3 regions of the Vibrio fortis genome follow, and region 2 is predicted to be linked to each of the others. Evidence: predicted binding sites of a transcription regulator. Region 2 holds the regulator's gene; each other region holds the start of a gene.
What was found. Region 2 encodes MetJ, which represses methionine synthesis genes. Its sites were predicted from a motif close to TTAGACNTNTANANGTCTAA; they were not measured.

Region 1 (4,529 bases), 1.5 Mb from region 2:
GTAACACATGTGGGTGTGGATTTGCGTTTCAGGCTTGGCACTTGCGGCAGCAACTTTAAACGCATCAACCGCCCATTCTAAGTACTCTGCATGAGCTGCTTTCTTTAAAGGTAATCCTTCTCGAATCGCAGGTTCATCGATCTGAATAATATTGATGCCTGCATCTTGCAAATCTGAAACCTCGTCACGCAGCGCGAAAGCTAATTGGTTAGCTATCTCTTTGCGAGAGATGTCTTCACGTGGGAACGTCCAACACAAAATCGTTACCGGCCCTGTTAACATGCCTTTCATCTGTTTTGAGGTAAGTGACTGTGCGTAGGTCGACCACTCAACGGTTACTGGTTTTTCTCGCTCAATATCCGCAACCACAATGGCAGGTTTTACGCAGCGAGAACCGTAGCTTTGCACCCAACCGAACTTGGTGGTTTGAAAACCCGCTAAGTTCTCAGCGAAGTATTCAACCATGTCATTACGTTCGGCTTCTCCGTGCACCAGCACATCAAGATCGAGCGCTTCTTGACGTTTTACAGCGTCGGCAATGTGCCCTTTCAATGCTTGTTTGTACTCACTCTCATTAAGTTTCCCTGCGCGATAAGCACTGCGTTGTACACGAATCTCACCCGTTTGAGGGAACGACCCAATCGTCGTTGTTGGTAGTAATGGCAAACCTAACACCTCAGACTGGTGAGCAGCGCGCTCGGCATAAGGCGCGCTTCGTTCCCCTATCGCTTTCGTCAGCGTTTTCAATCGTGCTTGAACATGTGGCTTGTTCACATGGGTCGCTTGTTTGCGAGCCTCAATCGGTTGACTATAAGTTTCACACGCTAAGATAGCGTTATCGTCCCCATCTAGCGCAGCTCCCAACAGGCTTACTTCCGTGACTTTTTGCTTAGCAAAGGCGAACCAGCTCTTCACTTCTTCTGTTAGTGTTTCTTCAAGATCCAAGTCCACAGGACTGTGTAACAGTGAACAAGAGCTCGCGACCCACAGCCTTTCTCCTAACGCCTCTTTTACAGGTTGCAGCAATGCAAGTTGTGTCGCTAAATCCGCTCGCCATACGTTGCGCCCATTGATAACACCTGCAGACAGTACCCAGTCTTGAGGGAGCTTTTCGACAACCTCATTCAACTGCTGTGGAGCCGCTGCTAAATCAATGTGTAAGCCGTTAACTGGAAGTTCGATGATCTTATTAAGTGTTTCATTCACTGAATCAAAGTAAGTCGTTAAGAGGATCTTTACATCTCCCTGAATGACTTGATACGCAAGTTTGAATGAATCTGCCCACGGTTTTTCAAGCTCTAGCGATAAGATAGGCTCATCAACTTGCACCCACTCCACACCAAGCTTCGCCAATTTCACTAATATTCCCTGATACGCGGTTAACAAGCGAGGTAATAGGCTCAAACGGTCAAAACCTTCTTCTACCTCTTTGCCTAAGTAGAGGTATGACAGCGGCCCTAGCAGTACAGGTTTTACTTTGTGCCCCTCTTTTATCGCTTGATTCACTTCATCAAATAGTTGCGGCCAACTCACCTCAAATGAATCGTCTTTGCTGAATTCAGGCACGATGTAGTGGTAATTGGTGTTAAACCATTTGGTCATGTCTGACGCTGCCGCTCCGTCCTGATCGTGGTGGTGATTCGAGCCGCAGCAAGTGCTCTGAGATTGACCACGGCCTACACGGAAAAGCGTATCTAAATCTGGAAAGCCATTGTTGTGGCGTTTTGGTACATGCCCCAGTAGTAACGTAGTGGCAAGAACGTGATCGTACCAAGCAAAGTCCCCTGCAGTAACAAAGCTCAGATTAGCGTCGGATTGTGCTTGCCAGTTACGCTGACGCAGTTCGCTACCGACTGCTTTCAGTTCAGTTTGGTCGATTTCCCCACGCCAATACTTTTCTAATGCAAATTTGAGTTCTCGTTTTTCGCCGATACGTGGGTAGCCTAAAATATGAGTCGTTGTTGTCATGAGCCTATTCCTTAATCACTATTTTTAAATCCGGTCAGACGCTGATTAATTTCATTCAAAGGCGTCTGGATGGCTAAACTATCTCGCCAAACGCCTTTGTGAACAATCTCCAAATATTCAACTTGTTTATTAGAAAACCTCATGTTGGTGAATTCACATATGAGAAAACCGAAAACATTTAGACGTCCAGATGTTTACACATCCACAAAAACGACGTAGGGTAGTTATTAAGAAATATTAAACATCAGCTTAGGAACTATGAGGATCACTCATGATAGAGCTCAAACACCTGCGAACACTGACCACATTGCGTGATAGTGGATCTTTAACAGCGACGGCGACATCACTACACCTGACGCAGTCTGCGTTATCGCACCAACTAAAGGATCTCGAGGCTCGTGTGGGTGGGCAACTGTTTTTGCGTAAAACTCGCCCAGTGAAGTTCACGTCAGAGGGTGAAATCCTGCTCAGATTGGCGGATGAAGTGTTGCCTAAACTGGCCAAAGCAGAGAACGAATTAGCCAGTCTCAAAGAGGATGTGAACGGCCGACTTCATATGGCGATAGAGTGCCACTCCTGTTTTCAATGGTTGATGCCTGCTCTCAAGGAGTATCAGGTCACTTGGCCAAGCGTGACCCTCGATTTCTCATCTGGCTTTGGCTTTGAGCCTTTACCGGCACTGATGGCAGGAGAGCTGGATCTCGTGATCACTTCGGACATCCAGCCTCGATCGGAAGTTCATTACGAACCACTGTTTGACTTCGAGATGCGACTGATCACGGCAATTAACTCGCCTCTTGCAGAAAAAGAAGCAATCCAGCCGGAAGATTTGTTCGATCTGACCATGCTCTCTTATCCTGTTCAGAAACAGCGCCTCGATGTAGTGAAACACTTCCTTCAACCTGCTGGCATCGAGCCTAAAAAATGGAAGCAAGCTGATAACACATTGATGTTAGTACAAATGGTATCTGCAGGTTTGGGCGTAGCAGCTCTGCCCAACTGGGCAATCAGTGAGTTTTCAAGACAAGGCTTGATTGCTAGCAAGCCGCTAGGGAAAGGTTTATCTCGTCGACTGTTTGCAGCTGTAAGGAACTCGGATAAAGATAAGCGCTATTTACAAGCTTTCTTCAGTACCGCAAGACAGCAGAGTAAAAGTCATCTCGATGGAATCAAGGTTGTCTAGCAGTAGCAACCCTATTTTAAAGATGCACCAGATTTAGAAGTGCCAAAAACAACAAAGCCACAGACTGTTAATCTGTGGCTTTAACTGTGATATTTAAATCCTTTAAGCTTCTGCTAAACAGCTATCGGGCATAGGATTTGAATTGATTGGTCAATGGATCGTACTGGTAACCGAGCATATCTAGTTTGCCCACCACACTTTCGATATCCATTTCATACATGCTGACAAGCTCTTCAAAACTATCACACTCAAGACGCAACTTTTCGTTGACGATTCCCAATAGAATAATGCTATCTAGGCTTTTGACGTTGCTTAAATCCATCTCGTACTCCTTACGAACACATCGACTGATTTAAGTTTAGAACGACAATGGTAAGCCCGCTTACTAATAGATCACATTTCTCGCTCAATCACAGCACAATTCGCAGCTTTCTGAAATTCCCAAATTGCTATAGTGTCTAAATAGCGATGGCGCCTAAATAGCGATGGCGCCTAAATAGCTATAGCGCCCAAATTGGCTCTAAGCCAACAACAGAAGCAATCAGCATTAGCAAAGCAACCGCAAGCTGGATTTTTTCAGGCGTTTTTGCGAAGAGCAAATGCCAACACCAAACCACAATCGATGAGATTAGAAGCGCAAAGCTAAACAATAGCGACGGCACCATAGGTTCCAATACTTCTTCAGAAAGCGAGTAGACGCCCAGTACTGTGGTCAACACCACCAGCATTCCGCTTAGAATACCCGCAACAGGCAAGATTCGGTGGAATGCCTGAAGACGTGTTCGTGCAATGGTCAGAAGTAGATGTGAGAACGCGCTACCGAGTAAGGCTGTTAGAAGCAATGATGAGATTAGGCCAACTAGAGTCGCCTTCTCGCTTGCTTGAATCCCAACATAAGAGAGCGCCAAACCACAGGCTAAATACATCACCCAAATCGGTCCGGCATCGCGAGTCTTCTTCGTCTGAACTTGAGAGAAGAAATAGAAAATGGCAAATACGACTAAGAAAGCTTCGACCTTAAGTGACGCCACTGCCAACCAGAGTACACCAATAGCTGGTAATACCTTATGAATACGACCGCGCTGGCCTGGGCAGATATCACCTTTCACTAAGATCAGCGTTAGTACGAGTTGTGCACCCAATAACATAGGTGCGAATTGAAGTAATACAGATTCGATCATCGGGATCTACTTATATGGACTTATTTTCGCAGAATGATATCAAAAACTGCTTGGAACACTAATCAAAATCATCAATTTGCTCACTGTCTCGTATCCTTGGTCTATGCTGTTTCCAAGAATCACTTCTCAATACAGCTTTGCATCGCTTATTGGGGAAAGACACTAGAACTATCAGGGGCATGTTCTACTGGCTAGTC
Region 2 (4,529 bases):
ATCTAGCAAGAAGTAATTCTCGCTTAGTAGACATGAAAAAGGACACTTCGGTGTCCTTTTTTGTTTTCTGGTGTTTAGTAATTTCAACTGGGCACTGGTCTTATTAGTAGTGAATTCTCGTTTTTTAATGAGACAGGGGGCTTTACCACCTAGGAACTTTGAAGTACATCCATTAATATAAAATAGATTCCCCCAAATAATAATATTCTAGGAAACCTACACCCATGTCTGATGACACTCTCCAAGCTCAATCTGAAGAACTATCACCTCAAGAACAATTCCGTCAGCAAGCTCTTGATTATCATGAGTTCCCAATTCCTGGCAAAATTGCCGTTGAACTGACAAAGTCTGCAAATTCTGCAGAAGATCTGGCCCTCGCTTACAGCCCAGGTGTGGCTGAGCCAGTTCGTGAAATCGCACAGAACGTTGATAACGTTTATAAGTACACTGGTAAAGGCAACATGGTTGCAGTTATCTCTAACGGTACAGCGATTCTTGGCCTAGGTAACTTAGGTCCTATTGCTTCTAAACCTGTAATGGAAGGTAAAGCGCTGCTGTTTAAGCGTTTTGCAGGTTTAGATTCTATCGATATTGAAGTAAAACACCGCACAATCGATGAGTTCGTTGATACGGTAGCGAACATTGCTGATACATTCGGTGGTATCAACCTAGAAGACATCAAAGCACCTGACTGTTTTGAGATTGAACGTCGCCTAATCGAGCGTTGTGATGTTCCAGTATTCCACGATGACCAACACGGCACTGCGATCGTAACGGCTGCGGGTATGCTGAACGCGATTGAGCTTCAAGGTAAGAAGCTAGAAGAGTGTAAGATTGTTTGTTTGGGTGCGGGTGCAGCAGCGGTTGCGTGTATGGAACTGTTGATCAAATGTGGCGCACAGCGCGAGAAGATCTACATGCTAGACCGTAAAGGTGTTATCCACACTCGTCGTGATGACCTGAACGAATACAAGCAGCTGTTTGCGAACAACACTGATAAGCGTACTCTAGAAGATGTTATTGATGGCGCAGACCTATTCCTAGGTGTATCTGGTCCTAACCTATTGCCAGCAGAAGCGCTGAAGCTAATGGCTGATAAGCCAATCGTATTCGCATGTTCTAACCCAGATCCAGAGATCAAGCCAGAGCTTGCGCACGAAGTACGTAGCGACCTTATCATGGGTACTGGTCGTAGTGATTACCCGAACCAGGTAAACAACGTTCTTTGCTTCCCATTCATCTTCCGCGGTGCTCTTGATGTGCGTGCAAGCGAAATCAACGACGCAATGAAGTTAGCAGCGGTTGAAGCGATTCGTGAACTTGCGAAAGAAGAAGTACCTGCAGACGTACTAAAAGCAGCAGGTGCTGATTCACTTGAGTTTGGTAAAGGATACATCATTCCTAAGCCGATGGATCCACGTCTATTGCCTCGCGTTGCTAAAGCGGTTGCTCAAGCAGCGGTTGAATCAGGTGTGGCTCGTATCGAGATGCCTGCAAACTATATGGCATAGAGACTGGATGGCGTAATCGTCGTGTAGTTGAGCGAAGAGAATAATAAAAAACCGACTCATTGGAGTCGGTTTTTTTGTGCCTATTGTTCAGGTTAAATGAATCAGGCAATAGATATGGCTCAGCTAAAGCGAATCAAAATTGAAGGTAGTGACTGAGTTATGATTATTCTTCGTCAAATGCTTCGAACTCGATGCCCATCTCTGTCATCAGCTTTTTCACTTCAGCAGGGATGTCGTCTGGGCGATCTTTACGCAGGTCTTCATCTGTTGGTAGAGGCTGGCCAGTATATGCATGCAGAAAGGCTTCACATAGTAGCTCACTGTTTGTTGCATGGCGTAGGTTGTTAATCTGGCGGCGAGTACGCTCGTCAGTTAGAACCTTCAACACTTTTAGAGGGATAGAAACTGTAATTTTCTTTACTTGTTCGCTTTTCTTTCCATGCTCAGCATATGGGCTTATGTATTCACCATTCCAGTCGGCCATTGCGTACCTTCATCACTTTAGTTGTTAGATTAAATTAATAGGGGTGATTTTAGCGGGATTTACCGCCATAAGCAAAGACATATAGACGTCTAGAAGTGTTGACGTCTCATTCTTATGAAAGTAAAGTGAATAACATATATCTAACACAGCCGCAAAACCCCGACAAGCCGCTGTGATTCTCAGACGCCAAAACCTGTAAGGAAACACCTATGAGCAGCCGGAAACCAGCAACCATCGCCGTACGTACTGGTATCGAGTCAGACACTCAACATCATGCCGTTGTTCCACCCATTTATCTGTCGACCAACTACGGTTTTCCCGCTTTTGGTGAAGTTCCTAAGTATGATTACACTCGTTCAGGCAACCCAAACCGAGGCTTGCTAGAGACAGCTCTGTTTGAATTGGAATCAGGCAAGGGAGCAGTGGTGACTAACTGTGGTACGTCAGCACTTAATCTATGGGTCTCGGCGTTTCTTGGTAGTGACGATCTGATCGTGGCGCCACACGACTGCTACGGTGGTACTTACCGTCTTTTCAATACGCGTTCACAAAAGGGTGATTTTAAGGTGCTGTTTGTTGATCAATCGGATCAAGCGGCATTCGATGCTGCGATCGCACTGAAACCAAAGTTGATCTTGTTGGAAACACCATCAAACCCACTCGTTCGCGTAGTTGATATTGCTGAGACTTGTCGCAAGGCAAAAGAGGTGGGTGCGTTGGTGGCGGTGGATAACACCTTTTTGACTCCGGTGTTCCAAAAGCCTCTAGAGCTTGGTGCGGACTTTGTTATCCACTCAACCACCAAATACATCAATGGTCACTCAGATGTGATTGGCGGCGTAGTGATTACGAAAACTGAAGAGCATGCCGAAGAGCTGGCTTGGTGGGGCAACTGTATTGGTGCAACGGGGACACCATTTGATAGCTATATGACACTGCGCGGTATCCGTACCCTGGGTGCACGTATGCGTGTTCATGAAGAGAGCTCTCGTGAAATTCTAACGGCGCTGCAGAAACAGCCTTTGGTCGATACCATTTATCACCCAAGCCTTCCAGAACACCCAGGTCATGAGATTGCTAAGAAGCAGCAATCTGGTTTTGGGTCTATGCTGAGTTTTGAATTTGCAGGCTCTTTTGAGGCGCTTAAGCACTTTGTTGGGGAGTTGGAGCTATTCTCACTGGCTGAATCTCTGGGCGGTGTTGAGAGCTTGATTTGTCACCCTGCGTCAATGACACACCGTGCAATGGGTGAAGAAGCCCTAGCGGAAGCTGGTGTGTCTCATCAACTTCTGAGACTGTCGGTGGGTCTAGAAGATGCAGAAGACCTGATTGCTGATCTTGAGCAAGCCTTCGCAAAAGCGCAGCAGTTCATTGATAACGGGGAGCGTAAGTAATGGCTAACTTTCGCCAATTGCATAAATTTGGTGGTAGCAGTTTGGCAAACCCTGAGTGCTATCAGCGTGTCGTGAATATTCTTAAAGAGTACTCTAGCGAGACTGATTTGGTGGTGGTGTCTGCGGCAGGCAAAACCACTAATCGATTGATCGAATTTTTAGAGGCGCTAGATAAAGATGGGCGCTTGGCTCATGAGTGCCTGCAATCTCTGCGTCAGTTCCAGTTGGAGTTAGTTTCAGAACTCCTAGAGGGCGAGGTTGCAGAGCAGTTAACCGTAACCCTACAGCGAGAGTTTACGGCTTTAGGTGAACTAACCGCGCCATTGACTGAAGCACAAAAAGCAGCAGTGCTAGGCCATGGCGAAGTGTGGTCGTCGCGTTTGCTAGCCGCGCTTTTATGTCAGAGTGATCTTCAAGCTGTGGCGCAAGATGCTCGAGACTTTTTGCGTGCAGAGGCGGGTGCTCAACCTGAGGTGGATCGCGCACGTTCATACGCGTTGATTAAAGAGTCTCTTGCTCAACATTCTCATTGCCGCGTGGTGATTACCGGCTTCATGGCGCAGAACAGTGCCGGTGAGACGGTGTTGTTAGGTCGTAATGGTTCAGATTACTCAGCGACCGTGATTGGCGCATTGGCGGAAGTCGATCGTGTGACGATCTGGAGTGATGTTGCGGGTGTTTACAGTGCCGATCCAAGATTGGTTTCAGATGCTTGTCTACTGCCTTTGCTGCGTCTCGATGAAGCGAGTGAGCTAGCACGCTTGGCTGCACCTGTGCTACACAGTCGCACCCTACAACCTGTCGCCCAAAGCGCAATGGATCTCAGCCTGCGTTGCAGTTACCAGCCAGAGTCGGGCTCAACACAGATTGAGCGTGTACTGGCGTCGGGGCGCGGCGCGAAGATCATCACCTCTCTGGATGATGTGTTACTGATTCAGCTCACCTTTGGTCACGGCCATGATTTTGAACGCCTTGAAAGTGAGGTGCTCGAAGGGCTAAAGCGTGCTCAGCTAGAACCGCTGGCTTATGAACTGCAATCTGATCAAAACTGCTTGCGCCTTGCTTACACAGAAGAGATCGCAGGCGGCGCACTAGAGTATCTGCAAGACCATGCGATTGAAGCAGAGATCAAACTCAAAG
Region 3 (4,529 bases), 600 kb from region 2:
TTACCTTCACCAAATAGGTCACCAACCACGTTCATGCCATCCATAAGAGGACCTTCAATTACCTCTAGTGGTTTACTGGCATTTAATCGAGCTTCTTCAGTATCTTCGACGATAAATTCAGTAATACCTTTAACAAGTGCATGCTCTAAACGTTTCTCAACCGCCCAAGTACGCCACTCGAGAGCAGAAGCATCTTCCTCTTTGCCCACACCCTTGCCTGCGTATTCTGCCGCAATATCAAGTAGTCGCTCAGTCGAGTCATCACGACGGTTAAGAACAACATCTTCTACAGCTTCACGCAGTTTATCAGGTACGTTATCGTAGATTTCAAGTTGACCGGCATTAACGATACCCATATCCATACCGTTCTTAAAACAGTGATACAGGAACACCGCGTGAATCGCTTCGCGAACGTAGTTATTACCACGGAAAGAGAATGAAACGTTAGATACACCACCAGAAATCATCGCATATGGAAGATCACGCTTGATGTCTGCTACCGCTTCAATGAAATCAACCGCGTAGTTGTTATGTTCTTCAATACCTGTCGCAACCGCGAAGATGTTCGGGTCGAAGATAATATCTTCTGGTGGAAAGCCAACTTCATCGACCAAAATGTTGTAGGCGTTGGTACAAATTTCTAATTTGCGCTGACGCGTTTCTGCTTGGCCAACTTCATCAAATGCCATCACGATAACTGCGGCACCATAACGACGAATCAGCTTTGCTTGCTCAACAAACTTCTCTTTACCCTCTTTCAAGGAGATTGAGTTAACGATGCCTTTACCTTGAATACATTTAAGGCCGGCTTCGATGACTTCCCACTTAGAAGAGTCAACCATGATCGGCACTTTAGAAATCTCAGGTTCAGACGCACACAGATTTAAGAAGCGCACCATACACGCCTCAGCGTCTAGCATCCCTTCATCCATGTTGATATCAATAATTTGCGCACCGTTCTCTACTTGTTGGCGAGCAACCTCCAGAGCCTCATCATAAAGCTCTTCTTTAATTAGACGCTTAAATCGAGCAGAACCAGTAACGTTAGTACGCTCACCAACGTTGACGAATAACGTGTCTTTCTCGATAGTAAGTGGCTCTAATCCAGATAAGCGACAAGAGACCGCTAGTTCAGGTAATGCACGCGGCTCAATCTTATCCACCACATTAGCCATCTGACGAATATGCTCGGGAGTCGTACCACAACAACCACCAATAAGGTTTAGGAATCCACTTTCCGCCCACTCTTTAACGTGAGTGGCCATATCTTCAGGAGAGAGGTCATATTGACCAAATGCGTTAGGGAGACCCGCATTAGGGTGAACTGAAACAAATGTTTCTGAAATGCGAGAAAGCTCATCGACATATGGGCGCAACTCGTCCGGTCCGAGCGCACAGTTCAAGCCAAAAGAGAGAGGACGAACGTGGCGCAGTGAGTTGTAAAAGGCTTCAGTAGTTTGACCTGAAAGCGTTCGACCTGATGCGTCAGTGATGGTACCTGAGATCATAACAGGCAGAGTAATACCTAACTCCTCGAATACGGTGTCAACTGCGAAAGCACAAGCCTTAGCGTTCAAAGTATCAAAGATGGTCTCAATAAGGATCAGATCAGAACCACCCTTGATCAGAGCACGAGTTGATTCGGAGTAAGCCTCTACTAACTCATCAAAACTGACATTTCGGTAGCCCGGATCATTTACATCAGGGGAGATAGAACAAGTACGGTTAGTTGGACCAAGAACACCAGCCACATAACGAGGCTTATCAGGAGTCTTCGCTGTCCACTCATCAGCGGCTTCTCGCGCTAGCTTGGCTGCAGCGAAGTTAATCTCTTCGCTGAGGCTCTCCATATCATAGTCAGCCATTGCAATGGTGGTTGCGTTAAAGGTATTGGTTTCAAGGATGTCTGCGCCAGCGTCTAAATAAGCTGAATGTATGTCCTTAATAAGCTGAGGTTGAGTAAGCACCAAAAGGTCGTTATTGCCCTTGAGATCACTATGCCAATCAGCAAAGCGCTCTCCTCGATAGTCTTGCTCTTCCAGTTTGTAGTTCTGGATCATGGTGCCCATACCACCATCGATCAATAGAATTCGTTGCTTTAATTGAGCTTCGATCTGTTGCTTTACATTACTTCCCACAGTACAGCCTCATTCCTTTAGTTATCACTCCATCCTATCACACATTAAAAAGGAGTCTAGACGTCTAAAACGGGAAATTGATAACTTATCTATGACAAAAAAGCGTTTGCTATTTGAGCTATAGAGGACGAAAATTCATATTCATATTTTGTTACATATCGGAAATCCAATGTCGGTCTACTATACCCTCTGCTTTTTATCTGCAGCAGCTATGTTGATAGCGTTTGTAAACAGCAAGATAGGAAAGATGCAAACCACAATCGCCATTACTGCTGGCTCGATGATGCTCTCACTTATTATCTTGATTGCCGGTCAAAACGATTGGTTTCAGCTGTCTGAAATCGCGTCAGACACAGTAGCGAGTATCAACTTTGAAGATTTTCTACTCAAAGGGATTCTAGGCTTCTTATTATTCGCAGGTGGACTAGGGATTAAATTGCCCAACTTAAAAGATCAGAAGTGGGAAATCACAGTGCTCGCATTGGGCGCGACTCTGTTCTCGACTTTCTTCATTGGATTTGTGCTATATGGATTCTGCCAAGTAATCGGCATTCAGTTTGATCTTATCTACTGCTTACTGTTTGGTTCTCTTATCTCTCCAACTGACCCAATTGCTGTATTGGCGATCGTTAAGAAACTCGACGCTCCAAAACGTATCTCGACCCAGATTGAGGGTGAATCACTCTTCAATGACGGCTTCGGTCTGGTTATCTTTGTCACTTTATTTACTATCGCGTTTGGTACCGAAGCTCCGACAGTAGGCAGCGTAACGATGCTATTTATCCAAGAAGCACTTGGCGGGATTGTTTATGGCTTTGCATTAGGTCTTCTATTCCATTACTTAATCAGTAACACTGACGACCACTCAATGGAGCTATTACTGACCATTGGCATCCCAACTGCGGGTTACGCATTTGCAGAGGTTCTTCATGTATCAGGTCCATTAGCTATGGTGGTATCAGGTATCATGATTGGTAACTGGACTCGCTTTATCGGTTTCTCGAAAGAGAGTGAAGATCATTTAGACCACTTCTGGGAGCTAGTCGATGAGTTTCTAAATGGCGTGCTATTCCTACTAATCGGTATGTCGATGCTACTTTTCGAATTCCACGAAGAAGACTGGATCTTAATGGCTTTCTCAGTACCGTTAGTACTAGTTGCTCGTTACCTGAGTGTATTCCTGTCATACATTGGCTTTAAACGTTTTAGAAGCTATAACCCATGGTCAGTTAAAATCCTTACGTGGGGAGGATTACGTGGCGGCTTGGCTCTCGCGATGGCACTATCTATTCCTTCGGGTATCTGGGTAATTGAAGATAAGCTAATCGATGTGAAAGAGATCATCCTAGTTATGACCTATTCTGTCGTTGTATTCTCTATCTTAATCCAAGGCTCAACAATCACACCTATGATTGAGAAAGCCAAGCTGGCAGAAAAAGAGCTAAACGAATAACCTCCTTCCTTATACAGAGGCTGCTTCTTAAGTAGCCTCTATCCTATCTCCCAAGCCATCTACTAACCATCATTACTCTTCGCATCAACACATCTTAGCACCTACCGAAAGCCTCACGTTTTTGAGATAGACAGCCTTATCTCAATAGATCAGGTACCAACGAGTTAGAACCAATCTAGGATTGAGTAGTATTTGACCTCAATAACACCAGAGCCCACCATTCCACAGAACTCTAAAACTGGAGAGTCAAGTCATCTTGCTATCTCAACACTGCTTCGTAGACACAACACCTAGCATACCTACCGAGGGTTCAGTGTATAGCAGAGTTGAGAATATCTAACTCCCAACACAAGCTTTAGAAAGTACAAATACGTTAGTGTTTCAACTAGAGCCTTCAATATGGCAATACTAGATTGCGCCGACACTTCAAAGACTCGATCGAACAAGCGTGCGAAGGATATACCTAGTTCTTTCAACACAGTTCTAGCTTTAGTATTGGCAGGAAGATTAGGCTAGTGTCTCAGATGTTCGACTGGGTTGGCGCAGTTGCGCTCAGTACATGCTATTTTTGTAATCGAAGAATCAGCTATTCTGTGAATGGTATGGTTGCAGTGTCAGAAAGCTAAAGGCTCTGACGTAAGTCAGAGCCTTTAAATGTAGTAGGGGTGGAAGATTCGACCGGGCGGGCGTTGCAGGGTGACGCCTAGTAATCCCAACATTGCTTCACAGAAACAACAAGCGTAAAAAAGCCCCAGCATTTCTGCTGAGGCTTCATATATGGCAGGGGTGGAGAGATTCGAACTCCCAACACGCGGATTTGGAATCCGCTGCTCTGCCAATTGGAGCTACACCCCTAAAATTTCAATACTGTAGATTCGAAAAAACCTCGCACTAGGCGAGGCTCTCGAATAAGTGGCGGAGTGGACGGGACTCGAACC

Region 1: metE (5-methyltetrahydropteroyltriglutamate--homocysteine S-methyltransferase) is a predicted target of MetJ. The motif match lies at 2,147-2,166, and genes of this name have one in related genera.
Region 3: metH (methionine synthase) is a predicted target of MetJ. The motif match lies at 2,187-2,206, and genes of this name have one in related genera.

The regions. Positions count from the first base shown of each region.
Region 1 is NZ_AP025487.1:1,211,329-1,215,857, reverse strand. It holds gene metE (5-methyltetrahydropteroyltriglutamate--homocysteine S-methyltransferase) at 1-1,968, opposite strand, end outside; gene OCV50_RS05505 (LysR substrate-binding domain-containing protein) at 2,240-3,151, shown strand; gene OCV50_RS05500 (DUF4250 domain-containing protein) at 3,273-3,473, opposite strand; gene OCV50_RS05495 (hypothetical protein) at 3,652-4,332, opposite strand.
Region 2 is NZ_AP025487.1:2,993,609-2,998,137, reverse strand. It holds gene rpmE (50S ribosomal protein L31) at 1-16, shown strand, start outside; gene OCV50_RS13325 (malic enzyme-like NAD(P)-binding protein) at 225-1,511, shown strand; gene metJ (met regulon transcriptional regulator MetJ) at 1,675-1,995, opposite strand; gene OCV50_RS13315 (O-succinylhomoserine (thiol)-lyase) at 2,205-3,389, shown strand; gene OCV50_RS13310 (bifunctional aspartate kinase/homoserine dehydrogenase II) at 3,389-4,529, shown strand, end outside.
Region 3 is NZ_AP025487.1:327,386-331,914, reverse strand. It holds gene metH (methionine synthase) at 1-2,138, opposite strand, end outside; gene OCV50_RS01555 (cation:proton antiporter) at 2,308-3,591, shown strand; tRNA gene OCV50_RS01550 (tRNA-Trp) at 4,370-4,446, opposite strand; tRNA gene OCV50_RS01545 (tRNA-Asp) at 4,505-4,529, opposite strand, start outside.